2 linked regions of the Prochlorococcus marinus subsp. marinus str. CCMP1375 genome follow. The protein of the gene in region 1 interacts with the protein of each later gene in a pairwise test. Links are inferred from orthologs where the notes say so. Each region holds a gene or a part of one and is shown in the gene's direction. Other genes may lie near its edges.

What was found.
Region 2: the proteins of gyrB (region 1) and gyrA interact in binary tests that used the Escherichia coli proteins (3 or more experiments, as listed by UniProt). The link is inferred for Prochlorococcus marinus subsp. marinus str. CCMP1375 from one-to-one orthologs.

Annotation. Positions count from the first base shown.
Region 1 is NC_005042.1:1,641,632-1,649,910, reverse strand. What follows is about bases 235-3,233. They hold gyrB (DNA topoisomerase (ATP-hydrolyzing) subunit B), read left to right. Parts: upstream 235-745; coding sequence 746-2,722; downstream 2,723-3,233. Other genes in these bases: PRO_RS08830 (fluoride efflux transporter FluC), read left to right, coding at 3,015-3,233; PRO_RS08835 (hypothetical protein), read left to right, coding at 2,732-3,061; miaA (tRNA (adenosine(37)-N6)-dimethylallyltransferase MiaA), read right to left, coding at 235-575. In the rest of the region: more of miaA, read right to left, coding at 1-234; more of PRO_RS08830, read left to right, coding at 3,234-3,446; PRO_RS08825 (fluoride efflux transporter FluC), read left to right, coding at 3,439-3,813; mgtE (magnesium transporter), read left to right, coding at 3,846-5,261; PRO_RS08815 (RpoD/SigA family RNA polymerase sigma factor), read left to right, coding at 5,384-6,370; PRO_RS08810 (alpha/beta fold hydrolase), read right to left, coding at 6,355-7,266; 8-oxo-dGTP diphosphatase MutT, read left to right, coding at 7,297-8,279. UniProt on the Escherichia coli protein: DNA gyrase negatively supercoils closed circular double-stranded DNA in an ATP-dependent manner to maintain chromosomes in an underwound state.
Region 2 is NC_005042.1:1,064,179-1,070,354, reverse strand. Bases 287-3,487 are described here. They hold gyrA (DNA gyrase subunit A), read left to right. Parts: upstream 287-668; coding sequence 669-3,287; downstream 3,288-3,487. Other genes in these bases: crtL (lycopene beta cyclase), read left to right, coding at 3,284-3,487. Also shown: more of crtL, read left to right, coding at 3,488-4,513; PRO_RS05600 (1,4-alpha-glucan branching protein domain-containing protein), read right to left, coding at 4,519-6,084; PRO_RS05595 (2-isopropylmalate synthase), read left to right, coding at 6,169-6,176. UniProt on the Escherichia coli protein: A type II topoisomerase that negatively supercoils closed circular double-stranded (ds) DNA in an ATP-dependent manner to maintain chromosomes in an underwound state.

The DNA of each region.
Region 1 (8,279 bases):
CCTAGCTCTAATAAATTCCAGTCAGGAGGCTTTAAAGTTTTTAATGAGCTTATTGTCTGTCCAGTGGAATAGAAAACTTCTAATGCTCTTATTGTTCTAATAGAATCTCTAGGGGAAATTTTTTCCCAAGCAATGGGATCACATTTTTTCAGTATTTGATGACACTCTTTTTGTCCAAGTCTTCTAAACTCTTTCCGGAGTTTTTCTTGTGCTGGAACAGATGGTGGGCATAAACCACTTGTTAGAGATTTTAAATAGAGGCCACTTCCGCCGACCAAAAAGCCACACTTTTCTTTGCTAAAAATATTCTTTAGGCTCAACTCTGCTTCTTTTTTGAATTCATGCAATGTGATGGGGTTATTAGGATCTTTAAGATCTAGTAGATAATGCTTTATTTCTTCTTGCTGCTCTATCGTTGGTTTAGCAGTACCAATATTCATTCCTTTATATAATTGACGTGAATCAATATTGTGAATACTTACTTTTATCTTTTTGGCTATTTGTATAGCTAGATCAGTTTTCCCGCTTGCTGTTGGTCCAAGCAAAACTATTACCAATGGTTTTGGGTTTTGCATGAGCAAAAAAGATGAAGAGGTTAGTGAGTTGTTGTTTTCAAATGTTTTTTGTTTTGTTAGCCATTTCTTTCAAGCCTTTCTGGGAAAGCAGTGGTAAATTGAACTTGCCAGGTGAGGTTTCTGGTAAATAAATTGTTTCACAACAACCTTCCTGGGTATTTATTAGTCGAATGAGAGAAGACTCCACTGTTCAAAAAGTTCAAGCTGCTTATGGAGCTGAACAGATTCAAGTACTTGAGGGATTGGAGCCGGTCAGGAAAAGGCCAGGTATGTATATAGGATCTACAGGTCCAAGAGGTTTGCACCACCTTGTTTATGAAGTTGTAGATAATGCTGTTGATGAGGCTTTGGCAGGTCATTGCAATGAAATAGTTGTGGTTCTTTGTAGTGATGGTTCAGCATCTATTAGTGATAATGGTCGTGGTATTCCTACTGATGTTCATCCAAAGACGGGTAAAAGTGCATTAGAGACAGTTTTGACTGTTTTGCATGCAGGAGGAAAATTTGGAAGTGGCGGGTACAAAGTTTCTGGTGGGTTGCATGGTGTTGGTGTTTCGGTAGTAAATGCGCTTAGTGAATGGGTTGAAGTAACTGTTAGGAGGCAAGGCCATATTCATAATCAAAGATTTGAAAGAGGTGCCCCTATAGGAAATCTTCGCTCTACAAAACAACCAGTATCTGAAAAGAAATTGACAGGAACCAAAGTAAATTTTAAGCCTGATACAGACATATTTACTACTGGAATTGTTTTTGATTACTCAATCTTGTCGTCAAGATTGAGAGAATTGGCCTATTTAAATGGCGGAGTCAAGATAGTTTTTCGCGATGAACGTCAATCTGTTTCTGATAAAGAAGAAAAAGCTTATGAAGAAGTTTACTTTTATGAGGGAGGTATCAAAGAATATGTTGCTTATATGAATTCTGAAAAAGATGCATTACATCCAGAGATCATATATGTCAATTCTGAGAAAGAAGGTGTTCAAGTTGAAGCTGCTCTTCAATGGTGCATAGATGCATATTCTGATAGTATTCTTGGCTTTGCAAATAATATTCGTACAGTTGATGGAGGAACTCATATTGAAGGGTTGAAAACTGTATTAACTCGTACACTTAATTCATTTGCTCGTAAGAGAGGTAAGCGTAAAGATGGTGATTCAAATCTTGCAGGTGAAAATATTAGAGAAGGACTGACAGTTGTTCTTTCAGTTAAAGTCCCAGAACCTGAATTTGAAGGTCAGACTAAGACTAAATTAGGAAATACTGAAGTTAGAGGAATTGTTGACAGCCTTGTAGGGGAATCCTTAGCACAATATTTAGAATTTAATCCTTCAGTTATTGATTTAATTTTAGAGAAAGCTATTCAAGCTTTTAATGCAGCTGAGGCTGCAAGACGTGCACGTGAACTTGTACGTAGAAAAAGTGTTCTTGAAAGTACTACTTTGCCTGGTAAATTGGCTGATTGTAGCTCACGAGATCCATCAGAGTCAGAGATATATATAGTAGAGGGTGATTCGGCTGGAGGTTCTGCTAAACAAGGAAGAGATAGAAGATTTCAAGCTATTCTTCCTTTAAGAGGAAAGATATTAAATATTGAAAAAACTGATGATGCAAAGATATACAAAAATACTGAGATACAGGCTTTAATTACTGGGCTTGGATTAGGTATTAAAGGCGAGGATTTTTCACTCAAGAATTTAAGATATCATAGAGTTGTCATCATGACTGATGCAGATGTTGATGGAGCACATATTCGTACACTATTATTAACTTTCTTTTATCGTTATCAAAAAGAATTAGTAGAAGGTGGCTATGTTTATATTGCGTGTCCTCCTCTTTATAAAGTTGAAAGAGGAAAGAATCATACTTATTGTTATAACGAAGGAGATTTACAGAAAACTATCACTAGTTTTGGGGAGAAAGCTAATTACACTATTCAGCGGTTTAAGGGTTTAGGGGAAATGATGCCAAAACAATTGTGGGAAACAACTATGGATCCTTCAACGAGAATGATGAAAAGAGTAGAAATTGAAGATGCCTTAGAAGCAGACAGAATTTTTACTATTCTCATGGGCGATAAAGTGGCTCCTAGAAGAGAATTCATAGAAACCCACAGTGTTGAGCTTGACATGGCTTCTTTAGATATTTAAAGGTTAGATATGCGATTTTTTTTTCGTTGGGGGTGTTTGCTAATACTTGCTTTAGTTGCACCTATTGCTCTACCTGCAGGAGGTGCTAATCGAAATAAGAATGAATGTGTTTATAGTCAATCTAAAGGATTTTATTTTGCTGGAGATTCCTGTTTCTTATTATCTAGCCCTTCTTTAAAAGCTTCTTCTTTACGTAATCTTGAAGTAGGCACCCCTCTGAAAATTTTGAGAATTTGGGAAAATGAAGAAGGAGAAAGTTGGGCTCAAGTGAAATTGTTGAATTATAACTTGGATGATATTTCTACTCAGGAAGTTGCTAGGGGTTGGATTAGTGTTTGATGGGCTTAGTACTTATAAGTCTTTTTTTCTAGTTGCATTTGGTGCTGTACCTGGCGCAATTTGCAGAATGAAAATATCCGATAATTTATTTAGAAATAAGCATAATCTTTGGGGCATTTTATTAGTAAATTCAAGTGCATGTCTCCTACTTGGTTTTTTTTTGGCGAAGCAGAATTATATACATTATATAAATAATGATCAGCCATTATATTTATTATTATGTGTAGGCTTTTTAGGAAGTTTTAGCACTTTTTCGTCATTAATTCTTGAGATTTACTATTTATTTGTTGATCAGCAATGGATGGAACTTTTTCTTTTTACTTTTACTTCAATAGGTCTTGGCATAATATTTATTTCTTTAGGATCTCATTTATTTAATGCATAGCAAATTAAATATTCAATCTAAACAACTTTATAAGATATTTCTTCTTATTGTTGGTTCAATATTAGGTGCTATTTTACGTTGGAAACTAAATAATTATTTTTGGGTAAATATCTCTGGTGCGGCATTACTTGGATTGATTGTTGGCTTGAGAGCTGGTTCGCGCATACAATTTTTTCTTGTGATCGGTTTTTGTGGTTCGTTTACAACTTTTAGTGGATGGATACTTGATGTCTTTGACTTGTTTAGAACTGGTTTCTTCTGGAAGGCAGCTGGCTTAATTTGTTCTAATTTGCTTGGAGGGTTTACTGCTTTAAGCGTGACTTTTTGGATTGGTAGAAAAATTCGACATTTATTTATACCTCAATAGTCATAAAATATTTAAGCCTGTTTGGTGCGCCAATGAATCAAGGTGGGATAGGTGCACCTATTGATGGTGAAGCCTCTGTGACTGGAGCTCAAATTGCAGAGGTGGTGACTCAACAGTTGGAAGCAATGCTTTCTGCAGGAAATTATGATGGAGTCAAGACTTTACTGAAGCCAGTTCAGCCTGTAGATATTGCAGAATCGATTGGTAATCTTCCTTTAATATTGCAGGCATTAGCATTTCGATTGCTAAGCAAAAATGAAGCTATAGAAGTTTATGAATACTTAGATCCTGCAGTACAACAAAGTCTTCTTGATCGTCTTCGCTCTGGTGAGGTACTTGAATTGGTCGAAAGGATGTCACCAGACGACAGAGTGAGATTATTTGATGAATTACCAGCAAAAGTTGTTCGTAGATTGCTAGCTGAATTAAGCCCTGATGAAAGACGTGTGACGGCGGAATTGTTGGGCTATGAAGCAGAAACTGCTGGACGTCTAATGACCACCGAGTTTATAGATTTAAAGGAATTTCACACAGCAGTTGAGGCTTTGAAAATTGTTAGACGTCGAGCGCCTTATACAGAAACTATTTATAGCCTTTACGTTACTGATCGAGAGAGACATTTAACTGGGATCTTGTCATTAAGAGATTTAGTGACTGCAGATCCTGAAAGCAGAATTGGAGATGTAATGACTCGAGAAGTAGTAAATGTACAAACTGATACTGATCAAGAAGAAGTTGCTAGAGCAATACAAAGATATGATTTTTTAGCATTACCAGTTGTGGACCGAGAAAAACGCTTGGTTGGCATTGTGACTGTTGATGATGTAATTGATGTAATAGAGCAAGAGGCTACGAGGGACATTTATGCGGCGGGTGCTGTACAAGCTGGAGATGAGGATGATTATTTTCAAAGCAATTTATTTGCAGTAGCTCGTCGAAGAGTTGTTTGGCTTGTTGTTTTGGTTCTTGCTAATGGATTGACTACCAAAGTAATTGCAACTAACGATGATGTATTGAAACAGGTTGTTTTGTTAGCAGCGTTTATACCTTTGTTAATTGGCACTGGAGGAAACGTTGGTGCTCAGAGTTCAACAGTTGTTATAAGAGGATTAAGTACTCAGCGAATCCAGACTCTTGGGTTGCTTAAAGCTGTCTTTAGGGAAACTATTGCTGGTGCTTTGCTGGGATTGTTAATGCTTTTAATTGTTGTTCCATTTGCTTGGTGGCAAGGTCAAGGTCCTTTAGTAGGCACTGCTGTTGGAATAAGTCTCATGTGTATAACTACTTTGGCGGCAACTGCTGGAGCTTCTTTGCCCTTGTTATTTCATCGAATGGGGCTAGACCCTGCACTAATGTCGGCTCCATTTATTACGACCGCAACTGATGTGGCAGGCGTATGGATTTATTTGAAAACTGCTTCATGGCTTCTTTCGAGCATGGCGAATTAAACTCTGGAGTAGGTATTTACACCTAAAAAAAACTTTTTTTCAAGTATTTTTTTGTGCTTTACAGTTCTTAATGATATTCTTTACAAAACTCAATAGAGTTTCATTCAGCCAGTTTTTAAGAAATGTCCTCTTACAATCCTTTGATTGTTCCTGCAAAAAAGAGTGCTACTGAAATTGATTTAGTTAGATCTTATCTAAGAGATATAGGTCGAGTTCCTCTTTTGACTAATGAGCAAGAAATAACTTTAGGACGTCAAGTTCAAGAGCTTATCTCTTTGGAAAAATTGGAAAGAGAACTTGAAAGCACTAATGGAAAGAAACCCTCAAAAGAAGACTTAGCAATAGATGCTGGAATTTCAGTTCGAGAGCTTAGTAAGAGATTGAAGCGTGGTGTTCGCGCAAAAGAGAGAATGGTCTCCGCCAACTTGAGATTAGTTGTAAGTGTTGCCAAAAAATATACAAAGAGAAATATGGAACTTTTGGATTTAATTCAAGAGGGAACAATTGGCTTGGTGCGTGGAGTGGAAAAGTTCGACCCTGCTCGAGGATACAAATTTTCTACCTATGCCTATTGGTGGATTAGACAAGGAATCACAAGAGCTATTGCTGAAAAAAGTAGGATTATACGTTTACCAATTCATATTACTGAGCTTTTAAATAAATTAAAGAAAGGTCAGAGAGAGTTAAGTCAGCATTTGGAACGAACACCAACTATGCAAGAACTTTCTGCTTATGTCGAAATCCCAGTTGAAGAGGTAAAAGATTTAATGTTTAGGGCAAGTCAACCAGTTAGTCTTGAATCCAAAGTTGGCGATGGTGAAGATACTTCCTTATTGGATTTGTTAGCTATTGATACTGATTTACCTGATCAGCAAATTGAGCTGGATTGTATGAAAGGTGATTTAGAAGTTCTTTTGCAAAAGTTGCCTGAGTTGCAAAACAGGGTTTTAAGGATGCGGTTTGGAATTAATGGTGAAGAACCTATGACACTCACTGGTATTGGGAGGATGCTTGGCATTAGTCGAGATCGAGTTAGAAATCTTTTACGAGATGGTCTGAAAGGCTTACGGCAGTATGGTCATCAAGTTGAAGCCTATGTAGCCTGTTGAATAATCTTGATTAAAACAGGATTGACTTCTTCAGGGTTCTCATCGTGAGGGCAATGCCCACATTCTTTGATTATTGTTATTGATTGAATACATTTAATAGAAGAGTACCAATTCTCTGCTTCGGCAATTGGTTCCCAAGGATCATCTTTTCCCCATATTAAATAAACAGGCAATGAAAGTTGTTCCATTAATTCAGGTGCTAAGTAATCATTAAATATATTTATAAAACCATGAAATGCTTCTGATGCTCCTGCCCTCTTAGTAGGTCTATAAAGCATATTAATTAACTCTTCATCGATATTTTTACCACTTGGGTAGGCTATTTGAAGAACTTTTTTAATAAATGATTGCCTTGCCGCATTTTTGAACAAGTTTCTACTTAGCCACCTTTGCCTAGTTATTAATTTAAGTATAGGTCTTATAGATCTTTCCCAAACTGGCTTATTTAATAGTTGTTTATCATCCATTAAACGTTGAGCACAATTAATTAAAATAACACCTTTACAATGATTACCTAAAATTTGAGCTGCTCTTAGAGCAATGACTCCACCAATGGAATTACCAATTAATAAAACAGGTTTCTTTATAATTGAACGTGAAAAATCTGCAATTTGTTCGCCCCAATTGTCGAAGTTATAACAAAAATTGTTGTTTGTTTTTTTTTCCCCCAATAGCTTTGAAGGTGGCTGACTACTTTCTCCAAACCCAATTAAATCAATTGAATAACATGGCGCAATTGTTCCTAGAATAGTTTGGTTTTTTCGCCAATGTTCTTTATTAGCTCCAAAACCATGAATTAACAAAATTGAAAAAGGCTCGTTGTTTTCAGTTCCTTCTTTTTTCCAAGCAACTTCCAATTTATTCCAGTTTGAAAAATGGGTTTTCGTGTTAGTCAAGATAATTATGCGTTAGAAGTTTTTGAGAGCATGAACCAGATAGAAGATATGCGATCTTCTCTTCTCAATTGGTTCAAATTGAATGGTAGACATTGGATTCCTTGGAAAGTCAAAAGTGATGGGAATGTGCCGAAAATCCAAGAAAAATTGCCTGTATATCCTATTTGGGTTGCTGAGGTAATGCTCCAACAAACCCAATTGAAGGTTGTTTTGCCTTATTGGGAAAAATGGATGAGAACCTTTCCTATTTTGCCAGATTTCGCGCATGCTTTAGATCATGAGGTGTTATTGCTTTGGCAGGGTCTTGGTTATTATTCTCGGGCACATAGGATGCATCAAGCATCAAAAAAATTGCTTGATATTATTGGGCATGCTGATTCCTTAGATCCAGATTCGTGGCCTAGTGATATAGATAGTTGGATAGCCTTACCTGGCATTGGTAGAAATACAGCTGCTAGTATCATTTCTTCAGCGTTTAATGTTCCCGCATCTTTATTGGATGGCAATGTAAAAAGAATCCTTGCCAGGTTGATTGGGAGTAAGAAAATATTGTCCAAAGATTCTGCAAGGCTTTGGAAATTAAGTGATTTGTTATTGGATAATCACGAACCTAGAAATTTTAATCAAGCGCTTATGGATCTTGGCTCAACAGTTTGTACAATCAAAAGCCCAAAATGTTGTTGCTGTCCTTGGAAAAAATATTGCTTGGCTTATCATCAAGGAAATCCAACAGAATTTCCAATTAAAGGTCCTAAAAAATTGTTACCCGATTTCGTTATTGGTATTGGATTAATTTTCAATGATTTAGGCGAAATTTTAATTGCTCAAAGGAAGAGCAATCAAAGCATGGGAGGTATGTGGGAATTTCCTGGAGGTAAACAAGAAGAGGGAGAATCAATTGAATATACAATTATTAGAGAGCTTCAAGAAGAGTTAGGTATTAAAGTTAGAGTGGGAAATATTTTGCTTGAATTTGATCATTCTTATACTCATAAGAAACTTCATTTTGTAGT
Region 2 (6,176 bases), 580 kb from region 1 along the record:
TTAGTTTCTATGACTTTTTTACTAGGATTCAAGCAAGTTTTGGCTGTAAAATAGAATTTTTTATTAAACAAGTTTGAATAGACCTAAGTAAGCATTTTAAGAATAATTGAAATCTATATCTTTTCAAAATTATATTTTAAATAATTTATTCTAATAATTCTCTAGCATTTCTTTTTTTTTATTCCCTTAATATAATTTGGTTTAATTGGTTAAAATTAAGAGTAATTAATTATACTTATTCTTTACTTTAATTTCGAATGATTTTTTTATTGGCCTAGTAATAAAGAGATAGTAAGACCTAATAGTTATGTCTAAATGAATTAGTTTTATAGGAAATTTAATTATATTTTAATTATTGAACATATTTAATTTAGCTCTAAAGCATAGCGAAATCTTAATTATTTTAATTGCCTAGTACTATATTTGGTTCTTATTATAGAAGACAAATCTGCTCATAGTATTAGTTTATATGACTCTATGCCTTAGCTAATTTATAATCTTATGCTTTTAATAGAGTGCTTGAATTTCTGTTTTAAATTCTATAGCCTTAACCCTTAGCCCAAAAGGAAGAGTGGGCAAATCAAATTGTACAAATGAATTTAGTATTTTGTACCAACAATTGAGCTTATTTCGAGATAAAATAGAACTAATAAGAAAGAGTGTTTTGCATGGCTGATCCAACGGAACCCACTGGTGGAGTTCCAGATGAGTTAGAAGATCGGATCATTCAGACAGATTTGCGCAACGAGATGTCGCGATCTTATTTGGAATACGCGATGAGTGTAATCGTTGGTAGAGCTTTGCCCGACGCTAGAGATGGTTTGAAGCCAGTTCATAGAAGGATTCTTTATGCAATGTATGAACTTGGCCTGACTAGCGATAGGCCTTATAGAAAGTGTGCTCGAGTTGTTGGAGAGGTTCTAGGAAAATACCATCCTCATGGAGATACAGCTGTTTATGACGCTTTAGTGCGAATGGCCCAAGACTTTTCTATGCAAATGCCTTTAATTGATGGGCATGGGAATTTTGGTTCTATTGATAATGATCCTCCCGCTGCAATGAGATATACAGAATCCAGGTTGCGCTCATTGACTCAAGATAGCTTGCTTGAAGATATTGAATCTGAGACAGTTGACTTTATCGATAACTTTGATGGATCTCAACAAGAGCCGACTGTATTACCAGCAAGGATTCCTCAACTTCTTCTAAATGGATCTTCAGGCATTGCAGTTGGAATGGCTACGAATATCCCACCACATAATTTGGGCGAATTGATTGATGGCTTGATGGCCTTAATTGCTAACCCCGATTTAAATGATCAGGAGATAATGAAAATTATTCCAGGCCCAGATTTCCCCACAGGAGGTCAAATCTTAGGAAGGAGTGGTATCAGAGAAACATATTTATCAGGAAGAGGTTCTGTAACTATGAGAGGTGTTGCAGAAATAGAAACTCTTGAAATACCTGGGAGGCCTGATAGAGATGCAATTATTATTACGCAGTTGCCTTATCAGACAAATAAGGCTGCATTGATTGAACGCATTGCTTATATGGTTAATGATAAGAAACTTGAGGGTATATCGGATATAAGGGATGAGAGTGATCGCGATGGAATGAGAATAGTAGTTGAATTAAGAAGGGACTCTTATCCTCAGGTTGTATTAAATAACCTTTTTAAATTAACGCCTTTACAATCAAATTTTAGTGCAAATATGCTTGCATTAGTTGATGGCGAGCCTATTACACTCTCATTATTGAGGATGCTAAATGTTTTTCTAGATTTTCGAGTAATAACAATAGAAAAAAGAACAAAGTATTTACTTCGTAAGGCAGAAGAACGCAATCATTTATTATTAGGTCTCCTTCTTGCTTTAGATCAACTTGATGAAATAATTGCTTTAATTAGATCTGCTTCAGATACTTCTGTTGCAAAGAAACAATTGCAGGAAATCCATGGACTAACTGATGTTCAGGCAGATGCTATACTTCAGATGCAATTAAGAAGGCTAACAGCCTTAGAATCAGATAAAATAAGACTTGAGCATGAAGACCTATTAGTTAAAATAAGTGATTTTAAAGATATTCTTTCTAATAAAAGTAGAGTTTATGAAATCATTAAAACAGAGTTAATTAGTATAAAAGAAAAATTTCCTCAGGTTAGAAGAACAGAGATTTTAGATTTAGGAAGTGGTCTTGAAGATATAGATTTAATTGCTAATGAGAGATCAGTTGTTCTGTTAACAGAAACTGGTTATTTAAAAAGAATGCCTGTCAACGAATTTGAAGCTACAAGTCGTGGAACTAGAGGAAAGTCTGGGACAAGAAGTCAAGGTGAAGAAGAGGTAAAACTCTTTATTAGTTGCAATGATCATGATAATTTGCTTCTTTTTAGTGTTAGAGGAGTTTCATATAGTGTTCCTGCATATCGCGTCCCTCAATGCAGTAGAGCGGCAAAAGGGACACCAGTTGTTCAACTTTTACCAATACCTCGTGAAGAATCAATTACATCATTGATTTCAGTCTCTTCATTTGATGACGATAATTATTTGTTGATGTTAACTATTGGAGGATTTATTAAACGAACTCCTGTTTCTGCATTTAGCAAAATCAGAGCTAATGGACTTATTTCTATAAATCTTGAAGATGGTGACGCATTGCGCTGGGTAAGATTAGCCTCTTCAGCAGATAGTGTCCTTATTGGATCAAAGGCAGGGATGACAATTCATTTTCGTTTAAATGATAATGAATTAAGACCTTTAGGAAGAACAGCAAGAGGAGTTAGGTCAATGAATTTGAGAGATGGTGATTCATTGGTTAGCATGGATGTTCTTTCTAAGGAACTTGCTGATCGTATTGCTAGTACTAATGACGATGAAGCAATTAATTCAAATGGGCAATATGAAGGACCATGGATACTAGTTGCATCTGCTGATGGATTAGGGAAAAGAGTACCTGTTACTCAATTTAGATTGCAGAAAAGATCTGGCATGGGCCTAAGAGCAATGAAATTCAGGAGTGATACTGATGAATTGGTTGGGTTAAAGGTTCTTGATAAAGGAGAGGAAGTGTTATTAGTTAGTGAAAAGGGAGTAATTGTTCGAACAAGTGCGGACAAGATTTCTCAGCAATCAAGAGCCGCAACTGGTGTTAGGTTGCAGCGTCTTGATTCAGGCGATCATTTATCTGAGATTGTTTTAGTTCCTCCTCAGTTAGCTGATGAAGAAGTCAATAGTGATTCTTTGAGCTCCAATTCTGATTCCGGAGCCGACACACCACCCAAAGATTGAAATTGAAAAATTGTTCAGATGTATTAGTTATGGGAGCAGGGCCTGCGGCTCTTTGTATTGCCTCTGAGTTAATTCAACAAGGTTTGCATATAAGTGCTCTAGCTTCTCATCCTCCTAAAAAACCTTGGCCTAATACTTACGGGATTTGGGCTGAAGAACTTGAGTCTTTAGGTATGGCTTCTTTATTAGGACATCGCTGGCAAAATACAGTTAGTTATTTTGGGAAAGATGTTGACAAAAATGAGCCAAATCCAGTTTTACATGAATATGATTATGGTCTTTTTGATCAAGCATCTTTTCAAAATGCACTCTTAGAAAAGTGTGCAGGACTTGATTGGGCTATTGAAACTGCAGAAGATATTCGTTTTGTAGATCAAATTACTGAAGTCATTTGTTCTTCAGGTAATACCTATAGGGCAAGAATTGTAATAGATGCGAGTGGGCATAGAAGTCCTTTTGTTAAGAGGCCTAATCAAGGTCCTGTTGCCAAGCAGTCTGCTTATGGGGTTGTAGGGAAATTTAATTCTCCTCCTGTTGATAAAGATCAATTTGTTCTCATGGATTTTAGATCTGATCATTTGACAGAAAAAGAATTAAAAGATCCCCCTTCTTTTTTATATGCAATGGATTTTGGAGAAGATTTATATTTTGTGGAAGAAACTTCACTGGCTTACTCTCCTCCAGTTTCATGGAGCACTTTAAAAAAGAGAATGCTGGCAAGGCTTGCTCATCGTGATATACAAATTACAAAAGTTGTTCATGAAGAATATTGCTTGTTTCCAATGAACCTTCCTTTACCTGATAGGAATCAGTCTTTACTGGCTTTTGGGGGTTCTGCGAGCATGGTCCACCCTGCATCTGGGTATATGGTTGGAGCCCTTTTAAGAAGAGCTCCGGATCTTGCTAAAGAATTATCTGAATCATTGTCAATTGAACCTCCTTTAAATTCAGAAGCATTATCAAAAAAAGGCTGGAATGTTTTATGGACTAAAGAATTGATTCAGAGACATCGCTTATATCAGTTTGGATTAAAGAGATTAATGAGTTTTGATGAAGCTCTCTTAAGGAGTTTCTTTTCTACTTTCTTCAGACTCCCTAAAAAAGATTGGTCTAGGTTTTTGGCAAATACACTCCCTTTGCCTGAGTTGATTTTAGTTATGTTAAAGCTTTTTACTATTTCACCATTAAAAGTAAAGCTAGGAATGATAGGAGTTGTTATTACTTGAAGGCATTAACTTAATGTTTTCCAGTCATTCGCCTGTATTAAAGGGAAAATAGAATCTTCTTCTTCAAAATCAATTAATGTTGATTCTGAAAAGGTTTCCTTATTTTCTAAACTCTCAATTAAAGACCAAAATCTTTTTAAATGTCTATTTATTCTTTCTTTGGCTAATTCTGTAGTTGTTCCTGCTCTAAGGATAAAGCTCCAGTCTGAAGATTGTGAGAGAAGTAATTCTCTTGCAGCTTGCTGAATTACTCTGAGGTCTGATTTTTTTTCTACGCCAACATTACATATTTCAATCATTGCTCGCCCTGCTTTACTCCATTCTGAGATCAACCATGAGTTGCTTGCATTAAGCCAATACTTGTGAAAGCCTCCTTGTCCCCAGCTTGATGGACATGGCTCGCATAATTGTATGCTCGGAGTTTCTCTAAGAACGTCATTTAATCTTGTAAATTCAATTTCTTGTTCATTGGCTTGTTTGAATATTTCGTACAAGAAGGAAGGCCCTTCAAACCACCAATGTCCAAAAAGTTCAGCATCAAAAGGTGCAATTAGTACTGGGGATTGATCAATAGCTTGGTAAAGCTTTTGAAGCTGTAGCTTCCTTCCTAAAAGATAATCAAGAGCATGTTTTCTAACTGTATTTGCTGCAACTTCTGGTTTGTAAAAATCTTTTTTATTAAGTGATGTTTGTTGACTAGTTACTTTATTAAGCTTTAAGCAAAGTGGCCGAGGTTCCTTAATTCCATTTTTATTTAGTATCTCTAAAGGAAGATCCCAACCTAGATCTCGATGAAATTCTCTATATTCTCCGTTTCCAGGATAGCCTTGCCTGGAAGACCAAACTGGAAGTGTTGAATCACTATCTCGACCAAAAAATGCAACACCATTTTTTGTACAAATAGGTGCATATATTCCATATCTTGGCCTAGGTTTTGCATGCAAAATACCATGACCATCTAATATTGAATAACGAAGACCATTTTGACTCATTAAACTATCTAAACCTTCGTAATAAGCGCATTCAGGAAGCCAAATTCCTTGTGGTGTTTTCCCAAAGAAACGAAAATGTTCTCTTACAGCTGTTGATAATTGAGCGTTAACACATTCTATATTTTCTCTAAGCAGGGGAAGGTATCCATGTGTTGCCGCACAAGTAAGAATATCCAATACTTGTAAGTCTTCTAAATTTGAAAATCTTTTTATTAGATCCCCTTCACAGTTTGACCAATTATCTAATTGAATATTTATATTCTTGGCTAAGAAATCTGCTGCTTCTTTTTGTGATCTTTCTACACTCGTTAGCAAATTCAATCTAACTTTTAACCATTTTGGGAATCTTGTCTTTAATTCTTCATCATTGAGAAGAGAAAGAAGTGTTGGAGAAAGTGAAATAGTCAGCTTTGGATTTAAATCTTTCGCCTTGGCAGAGTCTTCAAGAATTTTTAATAGAGGTAAATAACACTCCATAAGTGCCTGAAAATACCAGTCTTCTTCTAAAGAGCCGGGTACCTTCGACCTGACGTATGGCAGGTGAGCGTGGAGGACTATGGCTAGTTTGCCTTTTGCCAAGTTCTAAAAACAGGTTCATTGAATTTAGGATGTTATAGAAATATAGTTAGAATAAAAACATTAATTAATTAAATAGGAAAGTTTATGGCCAA